Regions from separate parts of the Falsiroseomonas sp. HW251 genome, predicted to be linked through region 1. Evidence: riboswitches for the same ligand, from Rfam matches in the RefSeq annotation. Region 1 holds a riboswitch; the other holds the start of a gene.
The links. Region 1 has a riboswitch for cobalamin ahead of metE (5-methyltetrahydropteroyltriglutamate--homocysteine S-methyltransferase). Riboswitches for the same ligand answer to the same signal wherever they lie in the genome.
Positions count from the first base shown of each region.

Region 2: it holds a riboswitch for cobalamin, as region 1 does, so the genes downstream of both, ACLF3M_RS02965 (TonB-dependent receptor plug domain-containing protein) here and metE (5-methyltetrahydropteroyltriglutamate--homocysteine S-methyltransferase) in region 1, are expected to answer to the same signal.

Region 1 covers NZ_JBNXUM010000006.1:202,889-206,286, forward strand. Annotated here, with positions in the region: gene metE (5-methyltetrahydropteroyltriglutamate--homocysteine S-methyltransferase) at 1-1,524, opposite strand, end outside; cobalamin riboswitch at 1,588-1,819, opposite strand; gene ACLF3M_RS09455 (GNAT family N-acetyltransferase) at 2,210-2,758, opposite strand; gene ACLF3M_RS09460 (PhzF family phenazine biosynthesis protein) at 2,755-3,398, opposite strand, start outside.
Region 2 covers NZ_JBNXUM010000002.1:218,515-221,912, reverse strand. Annotated here, with positions in the region: gene ACLF3M_RS02975 (Bug family tripartite tricarboxylate transporter substrate binding protein) at 1-503, shown strand, start outside; gene ACLF3M_RS02970 (exopolysaccharide biosynthesis protein) at 537-1,178, shown strand; cobalamin riboswitch at 1,264-1,477, shown strand; gene ACLF3M_RS02965 (TonB-dependent receptor plug domain-containing protein) at 1,625-3,398, shown strand, end outside.

The sequences.
Region 1 (3,398 bases):
CTTGACCATGTCATTGCGCTCGAACTCGCCGTGGACGGGCACGTCCACACCGATCTCCTCCTGCCAGCGCACGGCCTCCGCCGTCAGCCGCCGCATCTCGGCGTCGTATCGCGCCTGGTCGAACTCGCCGCGGGCGAGGCGGGCGCGCAGCTTGCGCACCTCGTCGGTCTGTGGCCAGGAGCCGATCGAGGTCACCGGCAGCTCGGGCAGGCCGAGCCGCGCCGCCTGCGCCTCGGCACGCCGTGGATAGGGGCTGCGCCGCTGCTCCATCGCCGGCGTCGCGGCGGCGAGGCGCGTGGCCACCGCGGGATCGTTCAGCCGCGCATCGGCGCGCTCTTCGGCCAGTGCGCGGTCGCTCTCCTCGAAGACGGCGGCGACGGCCCTCTCGCCCTCGTCCAGCGCGCGGGCCAGGGTCGCGACCTCCTTCAGCTTCTCGGTCGCGAAGGCAAGGCGGCGCTTCAGCGCGGGGTCCAGCGCCGTCTCCATCGCCAGGCTGTGCGGCACATGCAGCAGCGAGCAGGAGGGGGCGACCATGAGCCGCCGGCCGAAGCCCGCCACCTCGGCCGTGCGAAGCTGCGCCAGCGCGGCGCGCAGGTCGGTGCGCCAGACATTGCGGCCATCCACCACGCCCAGGGAGAGCCAGCGGTCGCGCGGCAGCGCCAGCAGCGCCGCATCGAGCTGGTCCGGCGCGCGCGCCAGGTCCAGGTGAAGTCCGGCGACCGGCAGCGACGCGGCCAGGCCGAGGTTGTCGCGCAGCCCTTCGAAGTAGGTGGCCAGCAGCAGGTGCAGCCCGGGCGCGGCATCCGCGAGCGCGCGGAAGGCGGTGCGGTAGGCCTCCACGGCGCCGGGCGGCAGGTCGGTAACCAGGCAGGGCTCGTCGACCTGCACCCAGACGGCGCCGGCCTCGGCCAGGAAGCGCAGCGCATCGGCATAGGCGGGCAGCAGCGCCGGCAAGAGGTCGAGCGGGCGCGAGCCGTCCTCGGCTTTCGACAGCAGCAGCAGCGAGACCGGGCCGAGCAGCACGGGCCGGGTGCGCGTGCCGTGCTGAAGCCCCTCGCGCAGCGCGCGGACCCAGCGGTTGTCCAGCAGCCGCGGGCGCATCGCCGCCGATAGGCGCGGCACCATGTAGTGGTAGTTGGTGTCGAACCACTTGGTCATCTCGAGCGCCACGGCGCCGGCCGGGATGCCGGCGGCACGCTCCGCCGCGCTGCCGCGCGCGCCGCGGGCCAGGGCGAACACCGTGGCGAGCGAGGCAGGGCCGTCGCCGGACCAGCCGTAGCCAGGCGGGATCAGCCCAAAGGCGCAGGCGGTCTCCAGCACGTGGTCGTAGAGCGCGAAATCGGCCGAGGGGAGATGGCTGATCCCGCAGCCCTGCTGGACGGCGCGGGCGCCGGCGCGCAGCGCGGCGGCGGTGGCGTGCAGGTCCGCCTCGGCGGTGGTGCCGGCCCAGAAGGCTTCGAGGGCGGATTTCAGCTCGCGCCGCGGTCCGATGCGCGGGTAGCCGAGATTGGCGGCGATGGTCATCGCAGGCGGTCTCCGTCGCCCGGGACACCCAGCCCGGCCGTTGGGGTGGCGCGCCCCCGGCTGGCGGGGTGCACGGCGTGGGCAGGTCTCCTGGCTCACGGGTGCCGGGCTTGCGCCCCTCGCCACCGGCCCTGCCTTCCCGCGCTTCCGCGCAGTGGCGCCCCTGCCGGAGGAGCTCGGGCCGGCGGCTTCCCGCCGACAGTTGCTGGGGCAGCGTCCGACTTTGGGGGCTTCCCCGCCCGCACGGACTTCCCTTTTCACCCGCTCGCGCAGGACCAACGCCACATAAAGATATCTTTATAGAGAGCATGAATCAAGGCTGCCGTAGGCCATCCTTCGCCCCCTGGGCACCGACAGGCGTTGGCGCCCTGGCAGCTACGCTGCAGCACGCTCCACCATCGCGCGCTGGGCCGCGCGATCGCGTTCCAGGCGCGATACTGGATGACCCCGCGGGGGCGACCACGGTCGGGCAAGCAGCCGGTAGCGGCACCTCGCGCTCCACGCGCAGCGCCACCGCCACGCTGCCGTCTCCGAGCGGCTGGACGCTGACGCCGAAGCGCTCGGCGAGGCTGGCCTGATCCAGGATACGCAGGTTGACGTGGACATAGGCTGGCACGGTCGGCTCCTTTACGAGCGGGTATCCGCCATCCAAGATCGGGCTGTCGGGTCCGCAGCGTCGCGGCCGCTATCCCGCCCCGAAAGCGCCGAGACGCAGGCGCATGCGGACCACGGGGAAATCGACGGCATTGCCCAGCATGACGGACGCGGCCTCGACGCGGTCGAAGCCGAGGCGCGCATAGAATGGTTCCGCGGCGAGAGTGGCCAGGCACTCGAAGACCTCGATGCCGTGCGCCGTGGCATCGGCGACGCAGCGCGCGAGGATGCGGGAGCCGACGCCTCGGCGCGTCATGTCGGGACGGGTCGCGAAGTGCCGCAGATGCGCGAGATGCGGCGTGGCGGCTCCGCCGCCGGGTGCCGCCACGGTCCAGCCGCCGCAGCCTAGCGGTGGCCCGGCACCGCCTCCGTCCTCAGCCAGATACCAGGTTCCGCTGCCGAGCAGACTTGCCTGCGGGCGGACCATGTACGGCAGCGCCTGCGCCAGAAGCGACGGTTCATGGCTCGTCCGCAACAGAGAGGAGTAGGAAGCCACCAGCAACGCTTCGACGCGCGCCGCATCGGCCGGCGTGGCGGGCCGGACGACGACGGCCTGTACCGATGCATGCGCGCCGCTCATGCTGCGTCCGGCTCCGCCAGCCATCTGACCTCTCCGGAAACGCGAACCCCTTGCGCTTGGTTTGGGCCAATCGCGACGTGCAGGCGCGATGGCTGGCCCATGTCCTCGCCCTGCAGCACCTCGATGCCGCCGCCATGCGGCCAGCCGATGCGACGGAGGTAGCCGCCCAGCGCCGCCGCGGCTGCCCCCGTCGCCGGGTCCTCGTACACGCCGCCGTAGGGGAAGGGGTTGCGGGCGTGGAAGCGCCGGCTTCCCTCGGCCTGCACGATGTTGAAGGTGCAGATCGCCGCGCGCAGCGCCAGCGCGCGGCCGGCATCGAAATCGTAGGTCAGGGCCGCCAGCCTTTCACGCTCCCGCAGCGCAAGGACGAGGTGCGGGGCGCCCGCATCCGTCACGGCAGGTGGGATCCTCGGGTCGAGGTCGGCGGCGTCGAGCGAGAACAGGCGCAGCGCATCCTCCGTCAGCTCGGGCGAGGCAGGGCGGCTCGTCGCCCGCGGCGACACCAGGGCCGCCAACATGGTGCCGCCCCGTTCCCATCCGTCCACCGTGATAGCCGCGTCGTTGAGGCGGAGGCGAAAGACCTGCGCGCCCAGGCGGGCCGCCAGGGCAGCACCCAGCGCGATGGTGGCATGGCCGCAGA
Region 2 (3,398 bases), on a different contig from region 1:
TCTCCTCCCTCGGTGCGGCGGGGCACCTCGCGACCATCGAGTTCACCCGCCAGGCCGGGGTGGACATCACCCATGTCCCCTATCGCGGCACGGCGCCGGCGCTGACCGACGTGGTCGCGGGCAATGTCCAGCTGATGTTCGACCCGATCCTCGCGACCCTGCCGCAGGTCCGCGAACGCCGCGTGCGGGGCCTGGCCATCACCGCCCCGAACCGCAGCCAGGCCGCGCCCGACATCCCGACGGCGGCGGAGGCCGGCATGCCCGGGCTCGACATCCAGTCCTGGTGGGCGCTGTGGGGGCCGCGCGGCCTGCCGCCCGAGGTCACCGGGCGCATCGGCGAGGTGCTGCGCGCCGGCATGTTCGAGCCCGACGTGCAGGCCCGCGTCGCCACCCTCGGGATCGAGCCGCTGGCCGAGCCGGGGCCCGATTTCGCGGCCTTCATCCGCCGCGACTTCGACCGCTCGGAGCAGCTTCTCAGGCTCGCCAATTTCCAGCCGGAATAGGCGCCCGGCCACGGCCCGTGCTAGGCAGCGCGCGTGAACGACGCCGCCATGACCCCGGGAGAGGCGCCCGGCCACGACGAGGACACCGCCCCGATCTCGCGCATCGTGGCCGAGGTCGCGGCGACCTTCCCGGGTGAGCGCATCACGCTCGGCGACATGGCCGAGGCCTTCGGCGACCGCGCCTTCGGCATGCTGTCGCTGCTGCTGCTGCTGCCGGGCCTGCTGCCGGGGATGGCGAGCGTCTTCGGCACGCCGCTGCTGATCCTCGGCGTGCAGATGGGGCTGGGCTACCGCGTGCCGAAGCTGCCCAAGGTGCTGGCGCGCCAATCCGTCAAGCGGTCGGACCTGCTGCGGCTGGCCGGGGCCTCGTCCAGGGGGCTGAAGCGGATCGAGCGCTGGATCCGCCCGCGGCCGGGCTTCTTCACGAGCAAGGCGGGCGAGCGGATCATCGGCTGGCTCACCGCCTATGTCGCGATCATGCTGATCCTGCCGGGGCCGGGCACGAACGGCCCGCCGGCCTTCGGCAACATCGTCATGGCGCTCGGGCTGATCGAGCACGACAGCAAGGTGACGGGGATCGGCGTGGCGCTGACGGTCGCGGGCTGCGCTTTCGCGACCGCGATCCTGGTGGCGATCGGCTGGCTCGGCGTCGCCGCGGTGGGGTGGTTCTTCTAAAGCGGTCGGAAAGCACTCTTCCGCCCAAAAATTCAGGGAAGATGTCTTTGATCCGCCGGCTTGGCGCGGCTGTCCCGGCCGATTTACACTCGTCCCATGCCTCGGTGGCCCGCAAGGGCTGAAACGGGAACGCGAGAAGGCGGGCTGCGCCCGCCAAGTCCGCGGCTGCCCCCGCAACTGTAGGCGGAGTTGTCCGTCCCACACGCCATTGGGCCGCAAGCCCGAGAAGGCGGGACGGACGTCGGAGACGTCTCCGGCACTCCGCGAGCCAGGAGACCGGCCAGGGCAGAGACGTCCCGCGCGTGCCGGGCGGGGTGCACCGGCGCAACGGAGTGAGACGCGTGCCAGCGATGGCATGCGTGCGGCTCCGCCTGCGGCGACGACGCCAGCCGTCCGGTCGGGGAAACCCGGCCGGGCATGTCGTCACGCCGCACGGAGGGATATCCATGCGCCGCCATCTGTTGCTCAGCAGCGCGATCGCGCTGTCCACGCCTGCCTTCGCGCAGAGCCCGCCGCCGGTCCCCGACACCGTCGTCACCGCCACCCGCATCCCGACGCCGCTGGACCGCGTCCCCGCCGCGGTCACCGTCATCACCCGCCAGGACATCGAGGAACGGGGCTATCGCACACTGGCCGAGGCGCTGGTCTCCGTCCCCGGCGTGCGGCTCGTGCAGGGCGGCGGCTTCGGCCAGCAGGCCAGCGCCTTCGTCCGCGGCGCGGCGTCGCGCCAGGTGCTGGTTCTGCTGGATGGCGTGCCGCTGAACGACCCGTCGGAGCCGAACGGCGCCTTCAACTTCGGCAACGAGCTGCTCGGCGACATCGAGCGGATCGAGGTGGTGCGCGGCCCCGCGAGCTCGCTCTATGGCTCGGGCGCCGTCGGCGGCGTCGTCAACATGATCACCCGCCGCGCGCCGGCCAACACGCCGGCCCAGGTCTTCGGCGAGGCGGGCTTCGGCTCCGAGCGCACGGTCTCCGGCAACATCGGCGGCGCCGGCACGACCGACCGCTGGAACTGGCTGCTGATGGGGCAGGGCATCTCGTCCCGCGGGTTCAACGTCACGCCGCCGCGGCTCGCGACCAATATCGGCGAGGCCGACGGCTTCAACGGCCAGGCGGCCACCGCGCGGCTCGGCTTCCGGCCGAATGCGCAGTCGCTGGTGCAGGGGTTGCTGCGCTGGCGGCAGAACAACGTCAGCCTCGACAGCGTGCCCTATGACGACCCGAACAACCGCCTGACCGACCGGATGACCTACGGGCAGCTGCAGGCCGAGACGACGCTGGGCGGCGTCTGGACCACGGGCCTGCGCGCGTCCTTCGTCGGCGCCAACCGGCGCAACCTCAATCCCGCTGATGACGCGCAGTTCGCGCCCGCGGACGACATCTACCGCGGCAACCGGCAGAGCTATGAATGGGCGAACATCCTCCGGCTTGGCGATGCCGGGCCGTTCGGCGGGATCGCGGTGAATTTCGGCGTGATCCAATCGCTCGAGACCGCGGACAGCCGCGCGGGCGACCTGCCCTTCCAGACCACGACGGACGCGTCGCAGCGCGCGACGACCTACAACATCGGTATCCAGGCGCGGCTGCTGGACCGGATCGAGCTGCAGGCCGGGATCAGCCAGGAGCAGGCGCAGGGCTATGACGGCTTCACGGCCTGGCGGCTCGGCGCCAACATCGCGATCCCCGAGATCAATTCGCGCGTCATCGCGGCGGCTGGCACGGCGTACAAGGCGCCGTCGCTGTTCCAGCGCTACGGCGTGATCGGAACCTTCTTCCGCGGCAATCCGAACCTGCGGCCGGAGGACAGCTTCAGCTGGGAGGTCGGCATCGAGACCGACATCCCGGCCTTCGGCAACAGCGGCTTCGCGACCGCCGGCGCGACCTGGTTCCGGTCGAGCTTCAACAACCTCATCAACTTCAACGCCGCCTTCGACACGCTCGAGAACATCGACAAGGCGACGTCGCAGGGGGCGGAGCTGTACCTGACGCTGCGGCCGTGGCGCTGGCTCGAGCTCTATGGCGGCTGGACGATCACCGAGGCGAAGGACGGCGACGGTAACCCGCTGCCGCGGCGGCCGCGCAACGTGGTGACGGCCAATGCGCGGCTGGCCTTCGACCGCTTCGTCATCGTGCCGGAGGTGCTGTTCACCGGCCCGTCGCCGGAGGGCCCCTTCGCGAGCTACCTCGACGACGGGACGTCGGTGTCGGGCTATGCCTACA